DNA from 4 places in the Mesorhizobium sp. M0166 genome. Region 1 is predicted to be linked to each of the others. Evidence: predicted binding sites of a transcription regulator. Region 1 holds the regulator's gene; each other region holds the start of a gene.
The links. Region 1 encodes LexA, which represses DNA repair genes until DNA is damaged. Its sites were predicted from a motif close to TGTTCNNNNTGTGTTCNG; they were not measured.

Region 1 (7,551 bases):
GCTGCTCCCATTCACCATCTTCACCGCTTCGCGATCGGCACGTAATCCCGTTCCGGCGCGCCGGTATAGAGCTGGCGCGGGCGACCGATCTTCTGGTGCGGGTCCTCGATCATCTCCTTCCACTGCGCGATCCAGCCGACGGTACGGGCGACCGCGAACAGCACGGTGAACATGGTGGTGGGGAAGCCCAGCGCCTTCAGCGTGATGCCGGAATAGAAATCGACGTTCGGATAGAGCTTCTTCTCGATGAAATAGGAATCGGTCAGCGCGATTTTTTCCAGCTCCATGGCGATGTCGAGCAGCGGATCGTCCTTGATGCCGAGCTCGCCCAGGACCTCGTGCGCGGTCTTCTGCATGATCTTGGCGCGCGGATCGTAGTTCTTGTAAACGCGGTGGCCAAATCCCATCAATCGGAACGGATCGTTCTTATCCTTGGCGCGCGCAATGAATTCCGGGATGTGATCGACATGGCCGATCTCGCCCAGCATGTTCAGGGCTGCCTCGTTGGCGCCGCCATGTGCGGGACCCCACAGGCAGGCGATGCCGGCAGCAATACAGGCAAAGGGATTGGCGCCCGACGAGCCAGCCAGGCGGACGGTCGAAGTCGAGGCGTTCTGTTCGTGATCGGCGTGCAGGATGAAGATGCGCTCCATCGCGCGCGCCAGCACCGGATTGATCTTGTATTCCTCGCAAGGCACGGCGAAGCACATATGCAGGAAATTGGCTGCGAAATTCAGCTCGTTCTTCGGGTAAATGAATGGCTGGCCGATGTGGTATTTATAGGCCATCGCCGCGATCGTCGGCATCTTGGCGATCAGCCGCATTGAGGCGACCATACGTTGATAAGGGTCCGAGATGTCGGTGGAATCGTGATAGAAGGCCGACAGCGCGCCAACCACGCCGCACATCACCGCCATCGGATGCGCATCGCGGCGGAAGCCGGTGAAAAAGCGCGACATCTGCTCATGCACCATGGTGTGGCGCGTCACCCGGTAGTCGAAATCGTCCTTCTGCGCCTTGGTCGGTAGTTCACCATAGAGCAAGAGATAGCAGACTTCGAGGAAGTCGCCGTGCTCGGCCAATTGGTCGATCGGGTAGCCGCGGTGCAAAAGAATGCCGGCATCGCCATCGATGAAGGTGATTTCCGATTCGCAGCTCGCCGTCGACGTAAAGCCGGGATCGTAGGTAAAGACGCCGGCAGTGTTGTAGAGCGAACCGATGTCGATGACGTCAGGTCCTACCGAACCACTTCGTATCTTGAATTCATGGGTTTTGCCGCCGAGTTCCAGCTTTGCCGTGGATGCCTGGGTTTTGCCGCCAAATTCCATTTTTGTCGCAGGTTCGGTCATAGCAAACTCCTTTTTGTTTCCTCAGGCCGGCAAAGGCAAAATATCTGAACCCAACACGTCAAAAGCATCGGAATACGCACATTTGCGCCCGCAATTGAATCTGCGCGCCAGATTAGGCCAAGACCCAATGTTGCACTGCGAAACACACCTTTCAATGCCAATCTTCTTGGGCCAGTTTGCTAATCGATTTGATCAGCGATCCGCGCCAGGCTTTCCTCGCGGCCAAGCACGGCAAGCACATCAAAGACACCTGGCGAGGTACTTTTGCCGGTGAGCGCGGCGCGCAAAGGTTGGGCCACGGCGCCGAGTTTATGGCCGCCTGCCTGCGCATAGTCGCGGATCGCGGCTTCCGCTGAGGCGGCAGACCAGTCCGACACCATGGCTAGTGCCGCATGAGCGCCCTGCAGGATCGCGCGCGCCTCACCGCTGAGTAGCGCCGCCGCCTTCTCGTCGACCGGCAGCGGCCGCTCGACGAACAGGAATGCAGCCCCTTCAACAAGTTCGACCAGCGTCTTGGCGCGCTCCTTCAGGCCCGGCAAAGCGGCAAGCAGTTGCGCCCTGCGTCCGTCGTCGAGGCGCGCGGCGATTGCCGGGCCGCCTTCGAGATAGGGCAGAGTGGCGACGAAGATGTCGAGCAGCGCGGTGTCGTTCATCCGGCGCATATGCACGCCATTAAGCGCCTCGAGCTTGGCGAAGTCGAAACGGGCGGCGCCCTTGTTGACGTCGCCAATGTCGAACCATGCGATCATGTCGGCGATCGACATGATCTCATCGTCGCCGTGGCTCCAGCCAAGCCTCGCCAGATAGTTGAGCAGCGCCTCCGGCAGGTAGCCCATGGCGCGATAGGCCTCGACGCCAAGCGCACCGTGCCGCTTCGACAGCTTGGCGCCGTCGGCACCGTGGATCAGCGGGATATGCGACATCGACGGCACCTCCCAGCCCATGGCCTGGTAGATTACGGTCTGGCGTGCGGCGTTGGTCAAATGATCGTCGCCGCGGATGATGTGGGTGATGCCCATGTCGTGATCGTCGACGACGACGGCATGCATGTAGGTTGGATTGCCGTCCGAGCGCAGAATAATGAAATCGTCGAGATCCTTGTTGGGAAAGCGCACGTCGCCCTGGACGCGGTCATGTACCACCGTCTCGCCGTCTGTCGGCGCCTTGATGCGGATCACCCCCTTGGCGCCGGGCGGCGCCTCCGACGGGTCGCGGTCGCGCCAGCGTCCGTCATAGCGGGGAGGCAGCCCCTTGGCCCGTGCGCTCTCGCGCATTGCTTCCAGCTCGGCAGGCGTCGCATAACAATAATAGGCCTTGCCCGTGCGAACGAGCTCCTCGGCCACCTCGCGATGGCGCGGCGCACGCTCGAACTGCGACACCGGCTCGCCGTCCCATGTCAGGCCAAGCCAGGAAAGCCCGTCGAGAATGGCCGCGGTTGCCGCATCGGTGGAGCGCTCGCGGTCGGTGTCCTCGATGCGCAGCAGCATCGTGCCGCCTGTGTGCTTGGCATACAGCCAGTTGAACAGCGCCGTGCGCGCGCCGCCAATGTGCAGATAGCCGGTGGGCGAGGGGGCAAAACGGGTGACGACCTTATCGGGCATGGAACTCTCAGGCGGGCGAAGGAAGTGGGTTTGCGGACTTTCGCGCGTTGCGCGTTCATGTAGCATAGGAGGTCGAGGGCGCAAGGGGCAGACCCGATGGCTGTGCGAGGCCGTGGTGCGGGCGAGGGCGAGGACGCTGGCAGCGGCGTCAGCGAACGCTTGCTGTTTGCCGCTCCCCTGCCTGTCCTTCCGGCACCGGCATTGCTGCCCGCTCCGCGCTTTGATGCTCCGTCGCTGCCGGCCAGCGACCCCGCAACGGTTCCCGTGCCCGCGGGCGAGCCCATCGTGCGCCTACGCCGTCGCTTCCGCCTCCCGTCACCGTCCCGTATCCGCAATAGCATAACCTCGGCGGCCGGCCTGGAACTCGACCGCGGCATCGCCTTCCTGCTGGTGCCGGTGTTCCTCGCATGCGGGGTGGTCGTGTATTTCGCGATGGCGGCCGAGCCGGCCTTCCCACAGCCGATCGCTATCGTCGCCTTGGCAGCCCTTTGTGCCGTCGTCTCGCGGTCATGGCCCAGGACGCGCCTGTGCTTCATAGTGGCGTTGCTCTGAGCGCTTGGCGTGCTTGCCGCCAAGTTCGAGACCTGGCGTGTCGGGACGCATATGCTCGGTTCCGAAATCTCGACGCGGCTGACGGGTCGCGTCGTATCGTACGAGCCCATGGCGAGCGGCCGCATCAGGCTGACGATCGATGTGATCTCAACCGCCAGGCCGACACTGCGTTACATGCCGGAACGGGTCCGCTTCGGCGATGAAAATACCGGCTGAGCTGACCGCCGGTTCCGAGATCGCCGGCTATGTGCGGCTGCTGCCGCCGACCGGGCCGGTGCGGCCCGACAGCTATGATTTCTCCTTCGACAGCTATTTCGCCGGTATCGGCGGCAGCGGCTTTTTTCTCGGCAATCCGAAAGTCGTGTCGTCGGGCAGCATGCCGCTTGCCGCGCGGCTTTCTTCTGCGATCGAAGACGCGCGCGAATCCATCGCCGACCATATCCGCAGCCGCATCGGCGGCGCCGAGGGCGAGATTGCTGCTGCGCTGATCGTCGGCGTGCGCGCCGGCATTCCCGAGGAGATCAACGAAGCGATGCGGCGTACAGGCATCTATCACATCATCTCTATCTCGGGGCTGCATATGGCGTTGGTCGCCGGCACCATCATGGCGCTGCTACGCGGCGCCTTTGCGCTGTTTCCCGATTTCTCATCGCGACGGCCGGTCAAGAAATATGCCGCGGCCGCCGCGCTTTTTTCGATTGCGGCCTACCTCGTCTTTTCCGGCATTGTGGTAGCGGCCGAACGCAGCTTCATCATGCTGGCGGTGATGCTTATCGCCGTGCTGTTCGACCGGGCCGCGCTCACCATGCGCAACCTGGCGATCTCGGCCATCGCGGTCATTCTGGTGTCGCCACACGAGGTGGTCGGTCCGAGCTTCCAGATGTCCTTCGCCGCGACGGCGGCCCTTGTCGGCGCCTATGCCGGCTGGTCCGACTACCGCGCCGGCAGGGCCACCACGCCGCCGCCGCGGCGGTCGCCGCTACGCCTCGCCACGCGAAAGGTCCTGCTGGGCATGGGCGGCCTGGCGATGACCTCAATCATTGCAGGGAGCGCCACGGCGCTTTTCGCCATATGGCATTTCCAGCGCGTGGCGCCGCTCAGCCTGTTCGCCAATCTGGCCATCATGCCCATCGTCTCACTGGTCGTCATGCCCTTCGCCGTCCTCAGTGCGCTGGCGATGCCGTTCGGCGCGGATGGGCCTTTCCTATACGTGATGGGCAAGGGGCTGACGGCGATGATCGCCCTGTCCGGGTGGATCTCCGAGCGCTCGCCAATCGATGCGGTTGGGCTGATTTCGCTGAGATCCGTCCTTTTGGTGACGATCGCCCTTGTCATTGCCAGCATGGCGACGACCTGGTTGCGGCTGGCGGCACTTCCTTTTGCGCTCGCCGGCTTGCTAACGACAACCCAGACGCGCGTACCCGATGTATTGATCTCGGAGGACGCACGGTTGGTCGCGCTGCCGATCGACAGCGGTGAACTCGCGGTCAACCGGGCACGCCCGAATGAGTTCACCATCGACAACTGGAAACGCGCGCTCACATCAGAGGCTATCGTCGCGCCGGAAACACCTGGAAAGAACGATCCGCAATTCGACATTGCCGATCCGGCCGACCTACCGCCGGGTATGCCGTTCATTTGCACGGACGGCCTCTGCCTTGCCAGGCATCCATCCGGCGCGATCATCGCACAAGCCAAGGACCGCGATACTGCGCGGCCAGCCTGCGCCTTTGCCAGTTTGATCGTCATCGACGACGCCACCGCCCATAACCCCTGCTACTACGACCGGCTGGTCCTCGTCGTCACCAAACGGCAACTGGCGCGCGCGGGAAGTGCCGCCGTCTATTTCGATCCACAAGCTGCAACACGCGCCGAAATCCGTTTCGCGGTCGAAAAATCATACCGGCCCTGGCACGTGCAGCGGAAATTTTCACGCGCGGCACGGGGCCTGCCGCCATACCGCAGGGCCGACAAACCCAAAGCCGGCGCCAAGGGCGGAACTCAGTAGCGGCGGATCAGTCCGACGAGCTTGCCTTGCACCTTGACCCTGTCTGGTCCGAAGATGCGCGTCTCGTAGGCCGGATTGGCGGCTTCCAGGGCGATCGAAGCGCCCTTGCGGCGGAACCGCTTCAGCGTCGCTTCCTCCTCGTCGACCAGTGCCACCACGATCTCACCGGGGCTCGCCGTATCGGCATTGCGGATGATCACCGTGTCGCCGTCGAAAATGCCAGCCTCGATCATCGAATCGCCTTTGACCTCGAGCGCATAATGCTCGCCGCCCATGATCATATCCGGCGGCACCGAAATCGAATGCGTCTGGTGCTGGATGGCGTCGATCGGCACACCGGCGGCGATGCGGCCCATCACCGGGATCGAAACGGCGGCGACGACATCGTCGTCATTTCCGGCCGCAGGGACGCGCGACGATGTCGGCTTGCCTTGCCGCGGACCGCCTTGCCCAAGACTGCCCTGGATGACACTCGGCGAGAACTTGCGTGCCGCATTGAGGCCGGGGGCGATCGAGTCAGGCAGGCGCAGCACCTCCAGCGCACGGGCCCGGTTGGGCAAACGGCGAATGAAGCCGCGCTCCTCCAGTGCCGTAATCAGCCGGTGGATTCCCGATTTGGAAGCCAGGTCGAGCGCTTCCTTCATCTCGTCGAAGGAAGGCGGGATACCGCTTTCCTTCAATCTTTCGTGGATGAACATAAGCAGTTCGTGTTGTTTGCGTGTCAGCATAGCGACCCCCAACAGAATCAGAAAACAAACCCAGAACAAACACTATCTGTTCCAGTTGTGTTCCGCAACTGTTTAAAGTTTAATGAATGCGTTAAGGCTCGGGAAACAAACGACGTCCCCTAACCGGGGTACCCCACTTTCACCGTCGCGAGCCTCATCGCCTTGATTCTGCTTTCGTTTGCGCCCTTCTGGCTTCCCGGAAGGCCACATTGGCATCGGCCGTCGGTCGGCGGAGGGCACGGAAGTGAACCCCTATCGAGTGTGCGGTTTGGTCAATGCACCGTGAACGAAACGAACTCAAAACGCCAACCTCGGGTTAAGTCCTGGTTTCCACCGCCTGGTTAGGCTGCTTCTCGCCGGTGGAGCCTTCCTGCGCGCAACCAGGTGATGGAAGAACAGTCGATGCGTATCCGGCGTTGCATTGAATTTTGGGGGAGCAGGCAAATCATGACAGGAATTCCCGATCTCGCGGCCATAAAGGCGATGGATGCCGCAGATCCGCTGCGCGCGATGCGCGACCGCTTTGTGTTGCCGCAAGGAGTGATCTATCTCGACGGCAATTCGCTAGGAGCTGCTTCACGTGCCGCTTTCGATGAATTGCGCAAGGCCGCGACCGAAGAATGGTCGCATGATCTCATCCGCGCATGGAACACGGCCGGCTGGTTCAACATGCCGCTTGAACTTGGCGACCAGCTCGGGCGCCTGATCGGTGCCGCGGCCGGCCAGACGGTGGTCTGCGACACGACGTCGGTCAACATCTATAAACTGCTGCACGCCGCCATGGCCATGCGACCGGAGCGGCAGGTCATCGTCGCCGAGGGCGATAGTTTTCCGACGGACCTCTACATGGCTGAGGGTGTGGCTTCGACGCGAAAGGATACGCTGCTGCGCCTCTCGGGGGTCGACGCGCCGAGCATCGAAGAGCTGATCGACGAACGCACCGCTGTGGTGCTGGTCAACCACGTCAACTACAAGTCGGGCGAACTGCGCGACATGCCGGCGCTGACGCGCAGAGCCCAGGAAGCCGGGGCGATGATCGTCTGGGATCTCTGCCACACCGCTGGAGCGATGCCAGTCGAGCTCGACAAGGCAAACGCCGATTTTGCCGTTGGCTGCACCTACAAATATCTGAATGGCGGCCCGGGCGCGCCTGCTTTCATCTATGCGGCTGAGCGGCATCTTGCCGACATCCAGCAGCCGCTCACCGGCTGGTGGGGCCATGCACGGCCCTTCGCCTTCGAGCCAGGCTATGCGGCCGGCACCGGCATCCGCCGGTTTCTGTGCGGCACGCAGCCGGTCCTGTCGATGCGCAC
Region 2 (7,551 bases), on a different contig from region 1:
TGAGACTGCAAAGGTCGGCGCCCCTGACGGCGATCGCTATTCCTGGGTGAAGGGTGGGGCGCATTTCGACTCGCTCCGTCAGGCCGTCATCGATCCGGCCGGGCGCGCCTTCGTCGGCGCAGCGCCCCCTATCCGCGCCACCCCTTCGCAGGTTATCTCCCGCATTGCGATCCAAAACGCGCCGTGGGCGGCTACGCCCGTGCTCGAACTCAATCCCGGCCTCGTGGCGATCATTGGCGCGCGAGGGTCTGGTAAGACGGCGCTTGCCGATGCAATCGCCGCCGGTTGCGACGCAGCCTCCGAGCATCTCAGTCCAGCCTCGTTTCTCGTGCGCGCAGGGGATTTGCTCGAAGGGGCCAGCGTTCGGATGGATTGGGGCAGCGGCGATCCTTCCGAGCGCGAACTGCTCGACTACGAATATGATGCCGATCTGGACGGCCGGTTCCCACGGGCCCGCTATCTTTCGCAGAAATTCGTCGAGGAACTCTGCTCGGCCGACGGCATGACTGACGCCCTGCTCGGCGAGATCGAGCGCGTCATTTTCGAAGCCCATCCCGAAAAGGACGGGACATTCCGTTTCGACCAGCTTCTGGAACTGCGAGCCACCCGCTTTCGCCTTGCTCGCCAGCGCGAGGAGGAGGCTATCGCTACACTCTCGGACCAGATCGGCCTCGAGCGGGAAAAGAGGCGCCAAATTCCAGGGCTCACTCAGCAAATCGCCCACAAGGAGCAGATCGTCAAAGGACTGAAGGCCGATCGCGACAAGCTCATCGTCAAAGGGAGCGAAGTCCGCGCTGAGCGACTCACCGTCATTGTCGACACGGCCGAAAAGGTACGCTCCTTCGTCCGGTTCTTCACGAACCAGGAAAGTTCGCTTCTTGCCTTACAGGACGAGGTGAAGGCCTTTCGCCAGAACAAGGCCCCGGAGGCCCTACGCCAAACCAAATCGAGCTTCGTCGCCGCTCGGCTGGAGGACTCTGACTGGCAGGCCTTCCTGCTCGAGTATCATGGCGACGTCGATGCCGCTCTTTCGGCCAAGCTCCTGACTGCGCGCAACAACGCGACCGGCTGGCGCGGCGTGGCGCCTGCACCTCTCGGCGTCCCCAGTCAGTCCTTCCTCGCGGACAATACCGATCCGGAGAAGACGCCGCTCGCCGTGCTCGAGGCAGAGGCGACCCGTCTGCAAGGGCTGATCAATATCGATACCGAGACCGCGAATAAGTATGCCGCTTTGGTCAAGCGCATCGCAGAGGAAAACACACAGATCGAGACCACCCGTACGACCCATGCCGATTGTCAAGGGGCGTCTGATCGCATGGCGAATCTTAGCAAGCAGCGGCGTGAAACCTATCTTCGCGTGTTCGAGTCGATCATCGCCGAGGAGCAGGTTCTGCGCGATCTTTACCGGCCCTTGGTCGATCGATTGCAGGCCGCCAAGGGCACTTTGCAGAAGCTGTCATTCTCAGCGTCCCGGCATGCCGATGTGAAGCAGTGGGCCTTACTTGGCGAGAAGCTTTTCGACCTGCGGCGCGCCGGCGACTTCAAGGGAAAGGGTTCGCTCGAGCAATGGGCCAACACCAATCTGCGCAAGGCATGGCAAACAGGCGATGTCGCTGCTATCGACACGGCCATTCAACATTTCACCGACGCTTGGCAGGACGAGCTACTCGCTGTGGCCAATGTGGCGAGCAACGACCAGGCCGCTTATCGAAGTTGGCTGATGCGCTTCGCCAAATGGCTGTTCAGCACCGAGCACATCCAGATCGAATACAGCATCGACTACGAGGGCACGGATATTACCAAGCTCTCGCCCGGTACCCGCGGAATTGTCCTACTCTTGCTCTACCTGGCCCTCGACGAGAGCGATCACCGACCGCTGATCATCGATCAGCCCGAGGAAAACCTCGATCCCAAGTCGATTTTCGACGAGCTCGTTAGCCTCTTCGTCGCGGCCAAGGCGAAGCGGCAGGTCATTATGGTCACGCACAACGCCAATCTCGTGATCAACACGGATGCGGACCAGATCATCGTTGCGAGCGCCGGCCCGCATGGCCCCGGCGAACTGCCGCCGATCACCTATTTTTCCGGAGGGATGGAGGACGCCGATATGCGCCAGCAGGTGTGCGACATCCTTGAGGGAGGGGAGGAGGCGTTCAAGGAACGCGCGCGACGCCTGAGGGTGAGATTGGACCGGTAGCGCGACGCCGTTGCTGTGGAAGGACTTTTGTCGCCGCTACAGCTATTGCTCTTGTCTACACCAGAAGAGTGCCAGCTGATGCATTTCTGGCGTCCGACCAAGGTCCTCCAGTGACGATAGGGTCATCGGGCGTTATTTCGTCCCGGTCGGCAATTTTTGTAATTCGATGAAAGGCGCTCATGATTTCCTCCCTGCCCTGTAGCAGCATTGGTCAACGCTACCGAACGCGCAAGCTTTCGCCTGCGTAGCAGCAGGCCGATCCGATACCGTTGTAAGGCCCCATCCGGCGTGGCACTATCGGCATACTTGCAGCCTTTGGGGAGGGGAAGCATGCGGTTCGTTGCATTGGACGTCGAAACGGCAAACCCGCGCATGCGAAGTATCTGCCAAATTGGCGCGGTGGTTTTCGAGAACGGGCAAGAGATTGCCTCTGATGTTGTTCTGGTCGATCCTTGTGAAGAGTTCGACGACATCAACGTCTCGATCCATGGCATTGATGAAACCCATGTGCTCGGTGCCAAAACATTTCCAGAACTCGTTCCCTGGCTTGCAGAATTCACGCATGGTCAGGTGGTCGTATGCCACACGCATTTCGATCGCGTAGCAATGGCACAGGCCCATGATCATCACAGCTTAACGTCTCCTCCTTGTCGATGGCTCGACACAGCGATGGTCGCTCGAAGGGCTTGGCCGCAATTCGCGCAAAGCGGCTACGGGATACAAAACCTCGCTAACAGTTTCGGTATCCGTTTTCAGCATCACGATGCGCTCGAGGATGCACGTACAGCCGGCCTGGTCCTTCTTCGCGCGATCGATCAATCGGGCTTTGACCTCGATCATTGGTTGGCGCGCGTCAAACTCAGTTTGTCTGGACAGCCAAAGGGAAGACACCGGCGTGACGGCGATGGCGACGGGCCATTGGTCGGCGAAACCGTCGTTTTCACAGGCAGCTTGTCAATCCCGCGTCGGGAAGCTGCCGATCTCGCTCATATTGCCGGCGGAGCCGTAGAGCCTGGCGTGACAAAGAACACCTCGATCCTTGTTGTCGGAGACCAGGATCTTGAGCGAATGGCTGGCAAGGTAAAAAGTTCAAAGCACCTCAAAGGTGAGATGTTGGCAGCGAAAGGCCAGCCGATCCGCTTCCTTGCGGAATCCGACTTTTTGGCTCTGCTCGCGGAATGAAAGGAGACCCCCGCCGATAGACAATCAAACGCAGCTCGCTTTAGCGGCTGGCCCGCGAGCCCGATCGGTGCAAAAGGAAGTCCGCGGTCGCCGCCGCGGCAAAGTGGGGGGTAGATGGGCACGATATCGCAATTCTTTCAGCCGCCGTTGTACTGGCAGCAGTTCGAAGAACTTGCCGTAGGGATGCTGCGCGAGGTCTATGACGTTCCCAACGCCCAAGCATATGGGCGGTCAGGGCAGGCCCAAAATGGCGTCGACGTCTATGGCAAATCCCGCTACGGGATGATCGGCATCCAGTGCAAGCGGCTATCCGACCGGGACGAAAATGGGAACCCCTATCCTGGCGGGCCGATCAGCCGCAGCTTCCTGCGCGCCGCTGCTGTAGAGTCGCTCGCCTTCAGGCCCAACCTGGAAATTTGGATATTGGCCACGACCGCCCGGCGCGACACGCATGTCCAAGGCTATGTCGATGATCTCAATCAGGAGTGGGAGGAACAGAAGCGCGGCAGGCGGGCTATCGTCTGGTCGTGGGACGAATGCATTTCATACCTCAACAGCTTCCCAGAACTGCAGCGCTGGTACTATCGGGATGTCATCCAAATCCGCGGCACCAAGGATCTCGACGAGGTGATCCTTCGCACAATCGCCATGGCATTCTCCCGTCCGGCCTTCGAACTGCCACTGCACTGCGAGACACCCAACGAGTTCGAGCAGGCGCTCAAGGACACGCAAAAGGCGCTTCGCACCGGCGAGCTTGTCGATCGCGAGAGCCGGCATGTGATCCGCAAGGCGGTTGGCGGCTACCATGAGATTGACGACGACGATTGCCGCGCGGCTCTTGGTCGGGTCGACAAGCAACTTCGTCAGGTCCGGTCACAGCTTGAGCAAGGTCTCAAGGACGAGTCCATCCGCCGGGTTAATGGCTTCCTTGATTTCTCCCATCCGGCGATGTCCCTCCACCTTGACGATCTTCGCAGCCAATGTGTTCAAGAGTTGAACCAAGTGCTAGGGAAAGCTGGCATTCCGCCGATCTAAAGCCGTGACGCAAGGGCGTGCTCCGGCTGCCGTGCAGAACAGAAATTGGAGATGGCCGGGTCTCCGCATGGCCATAATAGGGGCCCCACCTGGATCATCTGCCTCAGGTAGGCGACGTCATCCAGACGGGAATGTAGTCGACAGAATCACGCGGCATGCGCATCCTCACAGGATGGACATTGAAAAAGAACGCCGCGCGGAATTGATCGCCGGTCTTGGCGACCAGTTCCTGTGCTTTGAAGAAGTCACATTAACTCACGCGACTTTCACGCGGCGGAAAATCCGCGCTGATGTTGTCGCGATCCCTGTCGATGATCGTCTTGCAGACTACGCTTTGGCATTCGAAGTGAAGGAGCCGTCGCAAGCGTGGAACTATTCCGACTGGTCTCATTCAATCCGGCAGGCATCGGACTACGTTTACGGCAAGATCGACCCGGTTGCGCCAGCCGCGAAGTACGCCGGTAGGCGTATTGCAGGCGCTTTTATGTTTCCTTCTCCACCGTACAATCCGCATGGCATGCCCATGGCCCCGACACCCTTCGTCCGACCCGGACTAGAACAGATGGTATCAGGTCAGTTCCATCTTGCGCTTCATTTCCGCGTGGGCCGGGCGTTTTGGGAGACTTCAAAACTCGGCCGGCGGTTTGCATTGAGCTTCGGACCCAACCCCCTATGGGATTCAGAACACGGACTTTTGGATCGTGGTCTAACCCTTATTGCAGGCAAGCGTACTCTCGGCTCCGGAAAGATCGATGTAAAAATCGAATTGGATGGTTGGGGACCGTCACAATCGCCGCTTACAGAATAGGCGATGCGGCCAAACGCGCCGTCGCTGCCTGATCTGGGGTGACCCCGGCCTTGTCGAACACCTCCTGGGCAGCGAGCAGGCCACGCACGATTTCTTCCGGCTGCGCTCCTTCGACGCGAATCGTGATCGTCATCGCCTGTCTCCACTGCGCTCGGGAGCATCGACGCCTTCGGCCTTCCGCAGGGGCACGACATCATCCCGGTTGACTCTTAGCCAAGACGAGAACAAATGTAGAACATATCACAGGCTTTCCGCGTTTCAAGGGTCAGATGAGTGTATCGGCGCCCCCTGCTGCCATTTCCGAGCTTCGAGAACGCATTGCGCGTCTCGAAGGTGGAAATGCACGCGAGCGTACGGTTTTGCCGTTCGGAGTGGCCGCGATTGACAGGGTTCTGCCGGGAGGGGGATTGGCTTTTGGCGGTCTGCACGAGATCGCGGGTGGTGGCAATGGCGCCGTCGATGGCGCAGCCGCGGCACTCTTCGCTGCCGGTATTGCCGCGCGCACGGTGGGCAAGGTGCTGTGGTGCGTTACCCGGCCCGATCTGTTCGCGCCGGCAATCGAACAGGCCGGCCTGCCTCCGGGAAGGGTGATCTATGTCGAAGCCGGCGACGAGAAATCCGTTCTCGCCTGTTTCGAAGAGGGTCTTCGCGGCGGTTTTGGCGCTGTCGTTGCCGAGATTGCACGGCTTTCGATGACGGCCTCACGGCGGCTTCAGCTTGCCGCCGAAAGCTCCGGCGCCATCGGCATCGCCATTCGCCGCTGGCGTCGGCAGACGGAGGCCACCGATTTCGGCCAGCCAACCGCCGCCGAGACACGCTGGCGGGTGTCGGTCCTGCCGTCGACGCCATTGCCGGTTCAGGGAGTCGGGCGTGCGTGCTGGCAGCTTGAACTGATCCGATGCCGGGCCGGAGAGAGTGCAGATTTTACAGTGGAGGCATGCGATGCCAAGGGTCGTATCGCTCTTCCTTCCGATGTGGCCGACAGACCGCTTCAGAAGGAAATCGGGCGACGCCGCGCCTCCGCCTGAGACGCCGCTCGTCCTTGTCGGCCGTGACGGTCGTCGCCGTGTCGTGCTTGCCGCCGATGCGGCAGCACACGCAGCAGGTCTGCGCATCGGCTTTCCGGCGAGCAAGGCGCAGGCGCTGGTCCCGGCCCTGATCGTCCATGATGCCGAGCCCGATGCCGACGCCATGGCGCTCGAGCGGTTGGCGCTGTGGGCGCTGCGCCGCTACGCGCCGATCGTCGCTGCCGATCCGCCGGATGGCATCGTGATCGACACGACCGGCGCCGATCATCTGCATGGCGGCGAGGCGGCGATGCTTACCGATATGGTGGAGCGACTTGGCGCGTCCGGCTTCGCCGTGCGTGCCGCGGTCGCTGACAGCTGGGGCGCTGCTCACGCGCTGGCGCGCTTCGGCACGCGGCAGATCCTTGTGGTTCCATCCGGTGAGATCGCACAGGCGATCCTGCCTTTGCCGATCGCCGCCCTTCGCCTGCCCGCCGTGACGATCGACGGTCTGCGACGGCTTGGCTTCGAGACAATCGCTGATCTTGGCGGCACGCCGCGCGCGTCGCTCGCCTTGCGTTTTGGTCCCGAGCCTGGCCGCCGCCTCGACGAGGCCTTTGGACGAGTGAGCGAACCGATCGAGCCGATCCGACCGCAGGAAATCGTCGAAGTGCGCCGCAATTTTGCCGAACCGATCGGCGCGCCAGAAACGATCGCGCGCTATACCGGCAAGCTGGTCGCTGAACTGTGCGCCTCACTCGAGACGCGAGGGCTTGGCGCACGGCGGCTCGACCTTCTGTTCTTCCGCGTCGACAATCGCATCGAGGCGATCCGTGTCGGCACAGCAATGCCGGTGCGTGACACGACGCGCCTGACCCGGCTTCTCACAGACAGAATCGAGACCATAGATCCCGGGTTCGGCATCGAGCTGATGCGGCTTGCCGCGACCGTTGCCGAGCCGCTGCGGGCCAAGCAGATGATTTCCCCGCTCGCCGAGGCGCCCGAGCCCGATGTGTCGGATGTGATCGACATCCTCGCCAACCGTGTCGGTGAGGACCGGCTCTATCGCTTCGCCCCGGTGCAGAGCGACGTTCCCGAACGGTCGGTTCAACGCATTGCCCCAATGGCGCCTGATACCGGCGAGGGCTGGCCCGGCCATTGGCCGCGCCCAACTCGGCTGTTGCCACGACCCGAGCCGATCGAGACGGTAGCACTTCTTCCCGACCATCCGCCCGTGACCTTTACCTGGCGCGGCGTCCGCCGGCGCGTGAAACGGGCGGACGGCCCGGAACGCGTCTTCGGAGAATGGTGGAAGCGCGACG
Region 3 (7,551 bases), on a different contig from region 1:
ACCAAAGCGTTTAACCGCCTTTCGCGCGAACGGGCAAGCGGAAAGAACAAAGGCCGAACACGCTCCTGACAAAAGCTGCCCGTACAGCCGGCTTCACAAAGCGCGTCTCGCGATCACATTTTTCGGTAATCGGCTATTCAAGGTTGACGTCAATGCGTCACGGGGGCAGACTCCAGACGTCAACGAAGCCGGCCGTCTTTCGATGGCCTCGCGGCCTGGGGCTAGCCTGCGAGACGCCGCGGGTTTGCGATGAGCGCTTCGACGACGACAGTCGCAACGAACAGAAGGAGAGCAGAGGCATGACTCCACCGGATAGTTCCTTGAGGCTCCACGTGTCGCTGGAGCCGCGGCAGGTATAAGTGGCCAGGTCAGGCGTTTTGCGCGCTACCTGCCAACGTTGACTTGCCGATCCCCACAACAATCAGAGACTGCTAGTCGGATCGTCGGCTGAACGCCGCGAAGCATCCGAAATGAAAAGCCGGCATGAAACTCCCGGCAATTTGGATTTCAGATCCAAGAAGCCCCGTCAGTTGCACAAGCAATGGCGGGGCTGTTCGTTTGAAGCGCACATTTGTGGTGCATACCAGGCGAACTTACCGGCTGGGGGGCCTGATCCCGCCGGTAGCGACGTCGATGGTTATGCTGCCGGAAATGCGAACGTCGGTATCGCCGATCTTGAACGTGCCGTTGCCGCTGCTTGGAACCGCGTCGTCTGGCTCAGGCTGCGGGGTAGGCTCGGCGATGCGATAGTCGCCGGTCACGCCGGGCAGGGCGCCCTTTTGCGAAGACGTCGAATTATCTTGGGCAAATGCCATGTCCACCAGCATGTTCGTGCCGGCCACGGTAGCGATAGCAAGGCATAACAGGCTGGATGAACGGCTGGCAGTCATCGCCGGAGTATAGTGCCGTGATAGCGGCAAGACCAGACCGATGGCGCTGAAATTGCAGGCGCCCGATCGTCCGCCGGCCCGGCTCGTTCATGCGGCCTGCTTGCGAGTGTCGAAAACATGGTCGACGAGGCCCCAATCCTTGGCCTCCTGCGCAGTCATGAAAAAGTCGCGGTCGAGCGTGCGTTCCACTTCTTCGTAGGTGCGGCCGCAATGGTGGGCGTAAAGATCGGTCATGCGCCGCTTGGTGCGAAGGATGCCCTCGGCATGGCGCTGGATATCGGAGGCTTGGCCCTGGAAGCCGCCGAGAGGCTGATGCAGCACGATGCTGGTGTTGGGTAGCGCGATGCGCCGCCCCGGTGTGCCGGCCATCAAAAGGAACGAGGCCATCGAGGCGGCGAAACCCATACAAACGGTGGAGACCGGGCAGCTGATATACTGCATCGTATCATAGATGGCGAAACCGCTGGTCACCACGCCGCCCGGCGAGTTGATGTAGAGCGAGACCTCCTTGTCGGGATTGTCGGATTCCAGCGACAGAAGCTGGGCGCAGACTAGCGCCGAGGTGCCGTCGTCGATCGGCCCGTTGATGAAGACGATGCGCTCGCGCAGCAGCCGCGAAAATATGTCGAAGGCACGTTCGCCGCGGCTCGACTGCTCGATCACCATCGGAACCAAATTGGCAAGGCCGCTCATTATTTTTCTCCGTAGGCTGATCGTGTTCAGGCCGCGCGCAGAAGGAGGCGCGGGGTGTTTGCGGCGATCTGCTTGTGCCTGGGAGCACGCGCTTCAAACGAGAGTCGGCAACCGGCGCATGCCATCGCGATCTCCGGCACTGCTGCCCGAGCAAAACCATCATGGACGATGCGCAGATGCGTGCCGCCGGAAACGGTGCGGTCGAGGGTAAAGGTGACGATGCTGTCCACTGGGTTGTCGCTCATTGGGCTGTCCAGGGGGCTGCCGGGCGGCACCTGCGTATCGCCGGGCGCCGGCCGCTCCCGCCAGGAATAGCGCAGCAGCCGTCCTGGATCTGCGTCGAGGATTTCGCACTCGATCGGCGCATTCGGCGCTTTAAAGGCAAAGCGGTTGCCGATTTCGGGCTTGATGTCGTTCGGCATCATCCAGGCCGCGAGCAGGTCCGGCACCGTCAGCGCCCTCCACACTTTTTCCGGCGGCTCGGGCAGTTCGCACTCGAACTCGATCTTGTCTGCGGCCATTTCCGCGCGTTCTTTGCCTCGGCTGGTCATTGGTCCATGTCCTTCAACACCGTCTTGAGCCTTTCGATGCGCTCTGGCCAGAACGCACGGTAGCGTTCGATCCAGCCGAGCAGCGGCGCAAGCCCCTTCGGATCGGCGCGGTAATAGGCGTTGCGGCCGGCCCGCCGCTCGATGACGAGGCCGGCGCCGCGCAGCACGGCGAGATGCTGCGATACCGCCGGCTGCGATACCGGCATGTCAGTGCGCAGTTCAGACACCGTCATCTCGCCGTCGGCGAGCCGCTCATAGACGGCGCGACGCGTTGGATCGGCCAGTGCCCGAAAAATGTCTGCTTCGATCATGCTAAAAGCATAAGTCGATACTTATCGGTTTGGCAAGTCGCGTTTCGAGGACAGGCAGTGTTTTTTTACGACGGGCGAGATTTTACAAACGCGTCGGAAGCCAGCGTCTCACCATGTCTGGAGATCCGTTAAATGTCGCCTCGAAAACGGGTGACGCGAGCACGGCACGGATATGAAGCAGTTCGGAGCCGACGTTTCGGAAGCCATGTTGCCTGTGCGCGGCAACAACAAGCGACTGTCCGGCAGTCAAGACGAGATGCTCATCATCGATCCACATCTCGGCCCTGCCGGCGATGACGGTAAGCACTTCCTCGACCGGGTGCCAATGTGTCGGGGCGCCAACCGTGGGTTCGACCCATTGTTCAAATATGCAAAGTTGAGTTGCGCCGTTGCAGGCCGAGACATGCATGCGGGTCTTTACTCCCGTTCGCCATTCTTCTTGCGGCTGATCGTCATGCTCGACCATCTTCATTGAGTTCGCCTCGATCTCAGGGTTCGTGGAAATTCGACGCCAGGACACTACTTGTTACTGACATCTATTGACAGTGCAGGGCCTTTAACCTAGAACGAATAGAGAACAAAAACCTTGTGGGAAAAGGCAGCCACATCAGGCAGGGATTATCCATAGCCTGTAAGGTGCAGCGACAAAATTTTGGTTTCGGATGAGCGCGGAGAAGTGTCATGGCGGGTAGTGTCAACAAGGTCATTCTGGTGGGCAATCTCGGGGCGGACCCTGAAATCCGCCGCCTGAATTCGGGTGACCCGGTCGTCAACATCCGCATCGCGACGTCGGAAAGCTGGCGCGACAAGACATCCGGAGAGCGCAAGGAAAAGACCGAATGGCACAATGTCGTGATCTTCAACGACCAGATCGCCAAGGTGGCCGAGCAGTATCTGAAGAAGGGCATGAAGGTCTATGTCGAGGGCCAGCTGCAGACGCGCAAATGGCAGGACCAGACCGGCAATGACCGCTATACGACCGAAATCGTGTTGCAGAAATTCCGCGGCGAGCTGCAGATGCTCGATGCGCGGGGCGAGGGCGGCGGCCAGGTCGGCAACTATGCCGGTGGTGGTGCGAGCCGCGGTTCCGATTTCGGCCAGTCCGGCCCGGGCGAAAGTTTCAATCGCGGTGGCGCCAACAAGGGCGGCGGCGGTGGTTCGTCGCGCGAGCTGGACGACGAAATTCCGTTCTGATTTCTCGGGGCGGACTGCCCTTGCGGCGAAAAGCGCCGGCATCTTGGCCACGAAATGGCGTCCCGAAAATCTGTCTTGGATTTTCGGGACGTTGTGCGTTTGAGCGGTGAAAGGACGTATCAGTTGAAAGCAAGGGTCAAATGGGTCGAGGAGCGCACTTTCATTGGCGAGTCCGCCAGTGAGCACAAGCTGGTGCTAGGCACTGCGTTTGGGCCGGAGGGCAAGACACCGGGGCCGAGCCCAATGGAACTGGTGCTGATCGGCACCGGCGGCTGCTCGGCCTATGACGTGGTCCATATCCTGGAAAAGGGGCGCGAGGCAGTTGAAGATTGTGTGGTCGAACTCGATGCCGACCGTGCAGAAGCCGATCCCAAGGTGTTCACCCGCATCCACATGCATTTTGTCGTCAAGGGCCGGGCGCTGTCACACGACAAGGTGAAGCGGGCAATCGGGCTTTCGATCGAGAAATACTGCTCGGCCTCGGCAATGATGGCCAAGACTGCCGAGATTACCCACGACTTCGAAGTCATTGAAACGACGGCGAAGTAGGGCAGCTCCTAAGTCGCCATCAGCGCCTTGATGCCGTCGGCGACGAACTGTACGGCGAGCGCCGCCAGGATGACGCCGAGCAGCCGCGTCAGGATCGAACGGCCGGTTTGGCCGAGGATACGGTCGATGCGCTCTGACAGCACGAACACCAGGTAAGTGATGACGAGGCAGATGGCGATGATGCCGACAAGGGCTGTCTGCGCGCCCAAACCCTGAAACGAGCTTGAGAGCAGGACGGTCGCCGAAATCGCGCCGGGACCGGCAATAAGCGGGATCGCCAGCGGAAAGGCGGCGATGTTGTGGATCATGTCCCTGGTGATGGCGACGTCGCCGATCTTCTCCTTGCGGTCCTGCCGGCGCTCGAACACCATTTCGAAGGCGATGAAGAACAGCAGAAAGCCGCCGGCGACGCGGAAGGCCGGCAGGGTGATGCCGAAGACCGACAGGATCGACGCGCCGGCGATTGCGAACAACGCCATCACCAGGAAGGCGATGACCGAGGCGCGCACGGAGACCTGGTTGCGTTCCTCGCGGTTCATGCCGCGGGTCACGGCGAGGAAGAGCGGCGCCAGGCCGGGCGGATCGATCGTCACAAGTATGGTGACGAAGGCGTTGAACAGGCTGTCGAAGCTCGGCATGCTGACCCTCCCCGCCGGCAATGCCGGATATCGGGATTGGTAGAGCAAAGCGGAGCCAGTGGAAACCGTGCGGATCACGGGCTCGCGGCGCGCCGCGCCAGGAACTCGACTTCGAGACGCCAGGTGGCGCCGTCGTCCTGTGAGCGTTCGCCCAGCCAGCGGAACGAATTTTCGGTGATGCGCGAAAAGCTCCAGCGCACAGCAGATCCAGTGCCGTCTGCGCCTTGCTGGATGATGGTGTCGCCCTCGGCACGGCCGAGCTGGCGGCTGTAGTACTGGCTGCGCGGATCGCTCCAGAAGATGTGCCAGGCGTCGACGTCGGGGTCGTAGACGCGCAAAGTCGTGCCATAAAAGGTCCATTTGCCGAGCGACGGCGAGGCGCCAGCGTCACGGGCGGGCAGAATCCATACGTCCTGGATGGCCCGGCCTTCGAGCACCCAGCCGAAATGCACCTCGCCGCGCCCGGTCAGCACCTGGCCGTCCTCGAGATGGCGCGTGGCGTCGAACGTCCAGGCGCCGACGAAGCGGCCGTAAAGGTTCAGTTTCTCGGCAAGGGCCGGTACGGGTCCATCGCTGTGCAGGGCCTTGGCAAAGGAATTGGACATGGCTTCGCTCTCATCTTGTCAGGAGACCGGCAAGCATAGAGGCCGACAGGGGTTCTGCGCTTGGGAAAAATTGCTATATTTCGGCGATGGCGACGAGCGCGCACAGGCTTGCGTCGGGCCGAGGCTGGCAGGTGTCGGATGTCATCTGCACCGCCAGCGCCGCCGACAGGCCATTCGAGGAGGAGCATCGGGATTTCTGCATTGCCGCCGTAACCAGCGGCACCTTCCGCTATCGTGCGCGCCAGGGCACGGCGATGCTGGCGCCGGGCGCGCTCCTGCTCGGCAATCCCGGCACATGCTATGAATGCGGGCATGAGCATTGCGCTGGCGACCGCTGCCTCTCCTTCCATTTCGGACCGGCCTATATGGAGCGGATCGTCGCCGACGTGCCGGGCGCGAAGACGCTCGATTTCGGCACGCCACGCCTGCCGCCCTCGCCGGCGCTGGTGCCGCTGCTCGCCGAAGCGGAGGCGGCGCGCGAGATGGCTGACACCGGCTCGTTCGAGGAACTCGCGCTGCGCATTGCCGGTGCAGCGGTAACAGCGGCTTGCAGCGCCACGGATCGGGGACGGACGCCGAGCCGCCGTGACCAGAAGCGTGTTGCCGAAGCGGTGCGGCGACTCGAACTCGATGCCGACCGGCCGATCTCGCTTGCCGAACTCGCCGACGAGACCGCTACCAGCCCCTACCATTTCCTGCGCACCTTCCGGCACGTCGCCGGCATGACGCCCTACCAGTTCCTGCTGAGAGCGCGGCTGCACAGGGCAGCCGTGGGGCTGCGGACGTCGGATCAGACGATTTCGGCGATCGCCTTTGCAGCGGGATTCAACGATCTATCAACCTTCAATCGTCGTTTCCGGCGGCTGATGGGCGAGGCGCCGGGTACTTATCGCGCCCGCCGGCGACGCCCGTGAAAGGGTGCCACGGCCATATCGTCGCAATTGGTTTATCCTTTTGAATTTGCCGCTAAAAACCACACTGGAAAACGGCCGCGATTGTTGGAGTTTCGGGCCGGCTTCCTATATAAGCACCAAGTGATTCCTGATTAGATTGTGATCCGATTTGACCGACCAAAAGACACCGCGCGGCGCCGACGGCGGCCCCACCGGCATCGAGCCGATATCCATCATTGAGGAGATGCAGCGCTCCTATCTCGATTACGCCATGAGCGTGATCGTCAGCCGTGCGCTGCCGGACGTGCGCGACGGCCTCAAGCCGGTGCATCGCCGCATCCTCTACGCCGCCTATGAGAGCGGCTATCACTGGAACCGCAAATATGTGAAATCGGCACGCCCGGTCGCCGACGTGATGGGTAAATACCATCCGCACGGCGACGCCTCGATCTACGACGCTTTGGTGCGCATGGCACAGGATTGGTCGCTGCGCGTGACGCTGATCGACGGGCAGGGCAATTTCGGCTCGATCGACGGCGATCCTCCGGCGGCGATGCGCTACACGGAATCGCGGCTGACCAAGGTCGCGCATGAGTTGCTGGAAGACATCGACAAGGACACCGTCGATTTCCAGGACACTTACGATGCGTCGGGCAGCGAACCGAAAGTCCTGCCGGCGCGCTTCCCGAACCTGTTGGTCAACGGCTCCGGCGGTATAGCAGTCGGCATGGCCACCAACATCCCGCCGCACAATCTGGGCGAGGTCTGCAACGGCGCCATTGCCCTCATCGACAATCCGGCGATCGACCTTCCGGCGCTGATGGAGATCATTCCGGGGCCGGATTTCCCGACCGGCGGCATCGTGCTTGGCCGTTCCGGCATCTACAGCGCCTATTCGACCGGCCGCGGCTCCATCGTCATGCGCGGCCGCGTCAACGTCGAGGCGCGCGGCAACGACCGTGAATCGATCGTCATCACCGAGGTTCCCTATCAGGTGAACAAGGCGTCGATGATCGAGAAGATGGCCGAACTGGTGCGCGACAAGCGCATCGAAGGCATTTCCGACATTCGCGACGAGAGCGACCGCCAGGGCTACCGCGTCGTCATCGAGCTGAAGCGCGACGCGGTCGCCGATGTCATCCTCAACCAGCTTTACCGCTTCACGCCGCTGCAGACGTCGTTCGGCGCCAATATGGTGGCGCTGAACGGCGGCAAGCCGGAATTGCT
Region 4 (7,551 bases), on a different contig from region 1:
TTGGCGCTCGGCTTCTACGGCGCGGGCATCGGCCTCGAATCCATCGCGCGGGGGACGTTGCCGCTCGCGCTGTTCGGCTCGAACGGCTACGCGAAGCTGATGGGCCGCCTCGCCATGCCGAGCCTGATCGCCCAGGCAGCGGCACCCTCGGTCGGCGCCTTGCTGCTGGAGCGCTTCGGTCCGCATGGCACGTTGGCCGCGCTTTCCGGTCTGGCGCTGGCCAACGTCATCCTCGCATGCGGCCTGGGGTGGCGGATGCTCCGCTGGCGGCAATCGCAGGTTCAAACTCGGTAGGATTTCGACCTGCGTTCAGCGCCGTCAACTGGAGAGCGGGAGATCGTCCAAGGGATCGACAAGGAAGGACGCGGCAATCAGATCGTCCGCGTCGAGGCGCAGTGAACCTTTGGCGCCGCCCATAATGGCGGCAACCTTTTGAAACGTCTTGATCTCGTGCTCGGTAATCTGGGCACTTTGCATTCTGGATTTGAGGTCAGCAACGCGCAGCCCCAAACTGTGGGACATTCCGATTTTACGGTTCGACATGGTAAGATGCTCCTCCCCGGCCCATGTTTGTTTTGCCACCCGCCCTTATTCGCATTTCCTCCGCCTGCCTAAATATGAGGCATCGCGAATACAGCGCCCGAACGCCCGATGCAAGGGAAGGTTCCGGCGCGCAGAGGTCACGAAATAATAACAAGAAGGAAGCACGGCCGATGGTCCGGCCGGAGATAGGACTTAGGTACGACGCCCCGCCAGACAGAGGGCTCCGGTGGCTTATCGGCTGGCGAGGACCATGCGGTTGCCTTCGCTGTCGCGAAACTCCGCCACCGTGCGCCCCGGCTGCCACGTCGCCTCATGCGGTTCGGTGACGATCTCGACGCCGCCCGCCTTCAACGCCGCGATCATTGCTCCGACATTTTCGTCGACCAGCACCAATACGGGCTCCGCGCCGGGGGCGTCATCGGCGCGCCTGATGAAATGCAGGTTCGTCACGGCATGCGGAAATGCCAGCTCGATCCAGCGCCAGCCGCCATCGCCCATCTTCTGGTCGGCCAGCACCTGACAGGCGAGATGCCTGGTGTAGAACGCCTTGGCGCGGTCCTGGTCGAATACCGGAAGCTCGGCAAACTGGATATGCATGATCGTCTCTCCTGCTTGATGGCTGCCGCGCAGCCGCCCACGCGGGAAAGACGATGCGGGCGACCGAAAAGATTCTTCGGCAAGGAGAATCTTTTCAGCGCAGCCGGTCGTCCTTCGTTCATACCAACCAATCAGGAGACGACGATGGACTACGCGCTCATTCGATACGGTGTGAACCAAGCCGACCTGGCAGATAACCGCGCGCTGGTCGAAAAAGTGTTCGAAGCGCTGGGCGAGGCGGCACCGCCGACGGTGCGCTATCTGGTGCTCGAGCTGGACGACGGCTCGTTCGTCCACATCGTTGGCCAGGACCGCGATTCCTCGGCGCTGACCGGGCTTGCCACCTTCAAGGCATTTACGGAAAACCACGCGCAGCGCCGTTCGACCCCGGCAATGAGATCGCCTGTCAAAGTTATCGGCAACTACCGTATGCTGGCGGATCAGAAGGCGGGATAGCGCCTGCCATGCCGCCCGCGCAGAAATGGGATGCTACGCCGAAAATGAACAGGGCGACTTTGGAGGCGATGCTCGTCGGGTTGCGGCCAAGGCTGCATCGCTACTGCGCGCGCATGGCCGGCTCGGTGATCGACGGCGAGGACATCGTCCAGGAGGTGCTGATCAAGGCGCTACAGGCGATCGACGGCGGCGCCATGGTCGAACGGCCGGAGCAATGGCTGTTTCGCATTGCCCACAATGCCGCGCAGGATCACCTGCGGCGGCGCAATCGGGAAAGGTCGCGCATGACCGAGGCCGACATGAGCGTGATCGAAGATCCCTCCGGCAGCGCCGACAGCCGGCTCGCCGCCCAGACCGGCCTGCGCTCCTTCATGCGGCTTTCGGTGTCGCAGCGCAGCGCCGTGATCCTGGTCGACGTGCTCGGCCTCAGCCTGCATGAGACCTGCGAAGTGACCGGCGCGACGCTCGCCGCCACCAAGGCCGCGCTGCATCGCGGGCGGGCGCAGCTCAAGCTGCTGGCGCTGCAGCCCGAGCAGGCGCTCGCGCCGAGGCTCGACGCCGACGACGAGCGCCGGCTGCGGCGCTATGTCGACCTGTTCAACGCGCGCGACTTCGACGCGGTCAGGGCACTGATAGCCGAGGACGTCCGGCTCGATGTCGTCAACCGCGTCCGTCTGCGCGGCAAGGCCGAGGCGTCGACCTATTTCGGCAATTACGACCGTATCAGCGACTGGACATTGTCGCTCGGCTTCGTCGACGGCAGGCCGGCAATCCTCATCCGCAACCCGCAAGCGGCCGACGGCGCCGTGCGCGGCTTCATGCTGGTCGAATGGGCGGGCGATGAGGTCATCCAGATCCGCGACTTCCGCTATGCACCGTGGTGCCTGGTCGATGCGGAGATTGAAACGGTCGAAGGGTGAAAAACCCGGCCCATTTACAACTCCTTTTCGGCTAGTTCGCGAAAGGCGTCGGGAACCGACCGCTGTAGTCCGAGCGCGACCGAGGCATAGCCGACCGCCTCCCAGCCGAAGCGGTCGCGGATCTTGTCGATGGCGCGATCCGCGGTCCAGCGCGCCGCGCCCTTCCGGGTACCGGGGCGGCGGCGGTCATCGTCGAGCCCGAGCGGCAGTTCCAGTTGCAGGCCGGCATGCTGCTCCAGATGCGATACGGCGATCGCCAGCAGCGAGATTGTCTTTTCGTGCGGATGGTCGATGAGCACCTTGCGCACCAGCGCCTCGGCGATCTCGGCCAGCATGGCGGTTGCCGAAATCGGTTGGTCGAGCGTGATCGAGCGCGTCACCGAACGCAAATCGGCAAAGCGGACGCGAACCGTCACCGTGCGGCCGGGCCGGGATTTCGCCCGCAACCTGGTGGCGACCCTGTCGGCCAGATGCAGCAAAGCGGGCACGAAGACGTCCTCTTCGGCCGGTTTTCGGCCAAGCGCCGATTGCGCGCCGGCCGATCGCGCGCGGCGCTGCGTCTCGAGCTTGCGCGGATCGCGGTTCCACGCCAGCGCGTTGAGTTTCTCTCCCGCCGCCGGCCCGAGCAGGCGCTCCAGCGCCCCACCATTGGTTCTCGCCAGCTCGCCGATGGTGTTGACGCCGATGCCGGCCAGCCGCTCCCTGGTGACCGGGCCGACACCCCACATCAACTCGACCGGCAGGTGATGCAGGAACTCCAGCTCGTGGCGCGGATCGACCACCACCAGCCCGTCGGGCTTTGCGACCTGTGAGGCGATCTTGGCCAGGTGCTTGGTGCGGGCTACGCCGACCGAGATCGGCAGGCCGAGCTCGGCCCGCACGCGGCGGCGGATCTTGCCGGCGATCTCGGCCGGCGAGCCGAACAAATGGGTGCAGCCGGCGACGTCGGCAAAGGCCTCGTCGATCGAAATCCGCTCGACCACCGGCGTGAAATCGCCGAGCACCTTGATCGCCGCATCGCCCAGCCGCTGATAGTCCTTGAAATGGCCGCCGACGAAAATGAGTTGCGGGCAGAGTTCCCGCGCCCGCCGTCCCGGCATGCCGCCGCGCACGCCGAACGCCTTGGCTTCATAGGATGCGGCGAGCACTACCCCGCCGCCGACGGCAATCGGCTTGCCGCGCAAGGCCGGGTCGAGCAATTGTTCGACCGAGGCATAGAAGGCATCCAGATCCGCGTGGAGGATGTTGGCTTCCATCCGGCCCCGTCGCCCGCGGCGGCTCGAACGCCGCATTGTCTCGAGTTGCGATAGGAACATAAAGAGAACATTGTGGGTGGATTGTCAAGCAGCGCGGAGGCTGCCGCCGATGACGGGCGGACGGCAATGTTCAGCCGCGCAGCCGATCGCGGGCCTGCATCAGCGCGAATCCCAACAGGTTCTCGCCGCGCCACAGCAGCGGGTTCACCGCCCTCTCGTCATCCGCCGCAAGACCGATGCCCCACACCCGGTCGACAGGGCTCGCCTCGACCAGCACCCGGTCATGCGTCGACAGCAGATATTCGCGCAGCGCCGCGTTCTGGCGGAACTTCTGAAAGCTCCCTTCGGTGACGATGCGATATTTGTCGGCATCCCATTTGGTGCCATCGAAGCCGCTCACCTGGCGGCCAAGTTGCTTTGCCTGCTTGGGGCTGGCCGCCCTGAGGATTTGCGTTGCCGTCTGAGCGTCACCGAACAGGCGAGCCTTCTCGGCCATCATCCAGTGTTCGGCAGTCGGATAGCTCAGGCCATCGACGATAAAGGGCGCATGCCACCACTGACTGAAGCACGACGTGGTTATGCGGCCGTCCTTGGACGGCTGGTGGCCCCAAAAGAACAGAAACTTCTGATTGGGTTTTGCGCGAAAGGCTTTTTCAAGCCAAGGTCCGGTCGTAAATCATGGGGCGGATGGAGAAGGGCGAAGGGGCGGCTTGTCAATGCTCCATTCAGAGTGGGGTAGCGAGGATGAGCGGTCGGTGCTGAATGCGATGAAATGCTGATCTACAGGGCCATCTTGTAGCCGAGATGACTGGCGGTGAAACCGAAGCGCTCGTAAAAAGCGTGCGCCTCGAGTCGACCTTTGTCCGTGGTGAGTTGGACGAAGCTGCAATTGCGCGAACGGCACGTTTCAATCGCCCATTCGATCATCAGCTTGCCGACGCCGCGAGAGCGCCATTGCCGGGCGACGCGAACGCCTTCGATCTGGCCGCGCCAGGCGCCTTTCCTCGAAATGCCTGGAAGGAAGCTGAGCTGCAGCGTTCCGACCACTTGCCCGGCGTCGACGGCCACGGCCAGCAACTGGTTGGGATCGGTATCGATTGCGCTGAAGGCGTCGAGATAGGAGGAGGCTAGCGGCGTGGAGGCGTCTTCCCGGTCTGCGCCGAGCACATCGTCGGCAAGCATTGCAACGATCGCCAGCAGGTCAGGCGCCTGGGCACGACGGAATTCGATCTCGCTCATCGCCTGGACATACGGCGCGGATTTGGCGGTCGCAATATCCGTTTTGACCCGCAAGGGAGGCCCGCGCCTTCAGGCGGTCTCAAACGCCCAGAGGCGCTGGCCGTAGCGGCGGAAGAAGCGGGCGAAGAGGCGTTGTTGCCTGGCGCGGGCGAGGTCGGCGGCGCGCCTTTCCTGCCGCCAGCGCGGCATGTTGTGGAACATCGAAAGGAAGCAGGCGGCGTCCTCGAGTGCCTCCTCGGCTGACTGCGCCGGGCGGATCGCCGCCAGGAACAGAGCGCGGCTCGGCTTCATCTGGTCAATCGCCGCCTTGCGCTGGCGATGACCCTGGCGTGCCTTGCGGATGCCGTCCTGGCGGATGGCCGCGAAAGCCGCAAGCATGGCCGGACTGTCGCCGCTATAGCCGCAGGCATGGGCGAACTGGGCTGGGTCCATCGTCGTTCCCTTGCTGCCGGCCGGCCGCGGTTCTGTGGCTCGCGCCGATTCCAGTCCGCAGCACGATATAAGCATAACTCAAATAATTGAACAAGTGAAACTTTCACGTTGATGTAAGCGGAACCGACTCGACTCCGCTCCAAAAACCGATAATGATGTGAACAAAGCAGGAACAACGATGGGGATGGCCATGGCATTGGCGGGCAAGGAAGCGACGATCGCCGATGTTGTGTCGATTGCCGTCGAGTGCATCGACTGCGGCCGCAACAGGTGGTGGAAGCCGGCCGAGCTGAAGCGGCATGGCGTGATGCCCGAGACACCGCTGGCCGCACTTTCGGGGCGCCTGATCTGCAAGGCCTGCCGGGCGGACGGCCTGCCGGGCGCCGCCGTTTCGATCCAGGCCGCCTTCATCGACGACCGGCAGCGGGCCCGCGCCGAGGCGCTCCTGCTCAATGGTCGAGAGCTGGAGCAGTCGAGGCGGGCTTGAGGGGAGGGCGTGCTGCTCTTCCCTTCTCCCCTTGTGGGAGAAGGTGGCCGAGCGAAGCTCGGTCGGATGAGGGGTGTCGCTACTATGAAGACGTAAGGCTCTAAAAATCGTTCCGTATTTTTGACGCCGAGTTTCTTCGAGCACCCCTCATCCGGCTCGGCGCTGTGCGCCGATCCACCTTCTCCCACAAGGGGAGAAGGGAAAGCCCCTCAATACCCCAGCAATTCCTTGAGCGGGATGACGCGGAAGACGTTCTTGATGGCGTAGCGGTTGAAGGTCAGCGTCTTCGGCGGGTTGTACTGTTCGACGATCAGCTCAGCGGCGGTGCGCTTGACCAGCTTCTTGATGAAAGCCTTGCCATTTTGCTCGTTCTCCTCGGGCAGCGTCTCGATCACCACATGGTCGCCGGGCAGCGCTTCGCGGCCGCCGCAATAGATCATCTCGCCGGGCTCGTAGCGCGGCACCATGGAATCGCTCAGCACGTGCAGCGCAAATACATTGCGCAGATGCCGGATCCCCGGCGGCCGCTGGACATAGCCGGCCGGCTGGCCGTTGAAGGTGAAGTCGCCATCGTCGCCGCCGACGGCTGTGCCGAGAAGCTGGATGTCCATCGGCCCGGCGGGCAGGGGGCCGGGATCGGTGACGATCTCGGCATCGGCGACCGGTCCGGCGTCGTCGAGGAAAACGACCTCGCCCTTGCCGAGCGCCACCGGGTCGACGCGCAGGAAAGCGGCGGTCTTCAAAAGGTTCTCGGTCTTGGGCAGGTTGCGCCCGGTCTCCCAGTTACCGACGGCAGCGACGTCGGTGTCGTTGTGCTCGGCAATGTGACGCATCACCAGGCCGCGCTGCTTGCGCGCCCGGCGGATCGCCGCTCCGACCTTGATCGACAGTGCAGTTTTCGCCATGGCTCCATCTGAGGCATAAGATTCGGTTTCGTCTATGCAAGAATCGCTTGCATTTTGATTTGAGTTATGCTCTTATGTGGGCATGCACAAGTCGCTTCACCAGCTTTCGGTCATCGAATCCGCCGTTCAGCGCGCCGGCAGCGCTCGCCTGGGGGCGGTACCGCAAACGATCGCCAAGGCCGTGCATGTGCCAACCCTTTCCCCTTCGTCGCGGCTGTCCTCCTCCCCGGCCGGGACGATGCCCGAGGCTCGCGCCTCGGATCCGGCAGCGCAAGCGGCCGGAACGGCCGGAGCCGTTCCCCTCACGGCTCCGGCCACGAATTACCTGCCGGCCGGCAATCCGGATGCTGCGGTTTCCTGCATCCGCACCGAAGACGGCACGGTCATCGCGTTCGACAAGCGGACGGGCAAGGCAGTGTCCGGCGCAACAAGGCAGGCGGCCGAGATGAAGCTCGATCGTAGCAGACCACGCGAAGGCTGACCGGCTTTCGCGCCTGAGGCCGGCGAAGCCGGCGCTGCACACAACCACCTTTGTAGGGAATGAAACATCATGGCCGCCCGCTATTCCGCCTCGGAATTGGAACAAATCGAGAACTGGCTGATGAGCGGACTGTCGGCCGCGAAGATCGCCACCAGGCTCGGTGCGCGGCGTGGTAGCCCGGTCTCACGCGCGGCCATCATCGGCATCGTCCATCGCACCGCCCGTTTGCGCACCA

Region 2: a site for LexA is predicted at 5,443-5,460, ahead of NKJ46_RS32435 (ImuA family protein). Genes of this name have one in related genera too.
Region 3: a site for LexA is predicted at 3,008-3,025, ahead of NKJ46_RS19330 (single-stranded DNA-binding protein). Genes of this name have one in related genera too.
Region 4: a site for LexA is predicted at 3,825-3,842, ahead of dinB (DNA polymerase IV). Genes of this name have one in related genera too.

Annotation. Positions count from the first base shown of each region.
Region 1 covers NZ_JAMYTD010000007.1:182,649-190,199, reverse strand. Annotated here, with positions in the region: gene gltA (citrate synthase) at 21-1,349, opposite strand; gene gltX (glutamate--tRNA ligase) at 1,529-2,950, opposite strand; partial or broken gene NKJ46_RS11825 (ComEC/Rec2 family competence protein) at 3,047-5,510, shown strand; gene lexA (transcriptional repressor LexA) at 5,504-6,238, opposite strand; gene kynU (kynureninase) at 6,686-7,551, shown strand, end outside.
Region 2 covers NZ_JAMYTD010000060.1:2,175-9,725, reverse strand. Annotated here, with positions in the region: gene NKJ46_RS32460 (TrlF family AAA-like ATPase) at 1-2,197, shown strand, start outside; gene NKJ46_RS32455 (exonuclease domain-containing protein) at 2,528-3,379, shown strand; gene NKJ46_RS32450 (hypothetical protein) at 3,494-4,414, shown strand; gene NKJ46_RS32445 (hypothetical protein) at 4,587-5,222, shown strand; gene NKJ46_RS32440 (hypothetical protein) at 5,212-5,355, opposite strand; gene NKJ46_RS32435 (ImuA family protein) at 5,492-6,250, shown strand; gene NKJ46_RS32430 (Y-family DNA polymerase) at 6,165-7,551, shown strand, end outside.
Region 3 covers NZ_JAMYTD010000017.1:68,626-76,176, forward strand. Annotated here, with positions in the region: gene NKJ46_RS19305 (hypothetical protein) at 594-890, opposite strand; gene NKJ46_RS19310 (ATP-dependent Clp protease proteolytic subunit) at 978-1,583, opposite strand; gene NKJ46_RS19315 (SRPBCC family protein) at 1,610-2,134, opposite strand; gene NKJ46_RS19320 (ArsR/SmtB family transcription factor) at 2,131-2,445, opposite strand; gene NKJ46_RS19325 (cupin domain-containing protein) at 2,528-2,917, opposite strand; gene NKJ46_RS19330 (single-stranded DNA-binding protein) at 3,127-3,639, shown strand; gene NKJ46_RS19335 (OsmC family protein) at 3,763-4,188, shown strand; gene NKJ46_RS19340 (MarC family protein) at 4,197-4,826, opposite strand; gene NKJ46_RS19345 (hypothetical protein) at 4,901-5,431, opposite strand; gene NKJ46_RS19350 (helix-turn-helix transcriptional regulator) at 5,518-6,345, shown strand; gene gyrA (DNA gyrase subunit A) at 6,494-7,551, shown strand, end outside.
Region 4 covers NZ_JAMYTD010000002.1:51,300-58,850, reverse strand. Annotated here, with positions in the region: gene NKJ46_RS02655 (MFS transporter) at 1-294, shown strand, start outside; gene NKJ46_RS02650 (hypothetical protein) at 319-543, opposite strand; gene NKJ46_RS02645 (VOC family protein) at 775-1,140, opposite strand; gene NKJ46_RS02640 (hypothetical protein) at 1,285-1,596, shown strand; gene NKJ46_RS02635 (sigma-70 family RNA polymerase sigma factor) at 1,641-2,516, shown strand; gene dinB (DNA polymerase IV) at 2,531-3,772, opposite strand; gene ybiA (riboflavin biosynthesis intermediates N-glycosidase) at 3,903-4,391, opposite strand; gene NKJ46_RS02620 (GNAT family N-acetyltransferase) at 4,553-5,011, opposite strand; gene NKJ46_RS02615 (hypothetical protein) at 5,081-5,443, opposite strand; gene NKJ46_RS02610 (hypothetical protein) at 5,634-5,930, shown strand; gene NKJ46_RS02605 (XRE family transcriptional regulator) at 6,140-6,835, opposite strand; gene NKJ46_RS02600 (hypothetical protein) at 6,918-7,316, shown strand; gene NKJ46_RS02595 (GcrA cell cycle regulator) at 7,386-7,551, shown strand, end outside.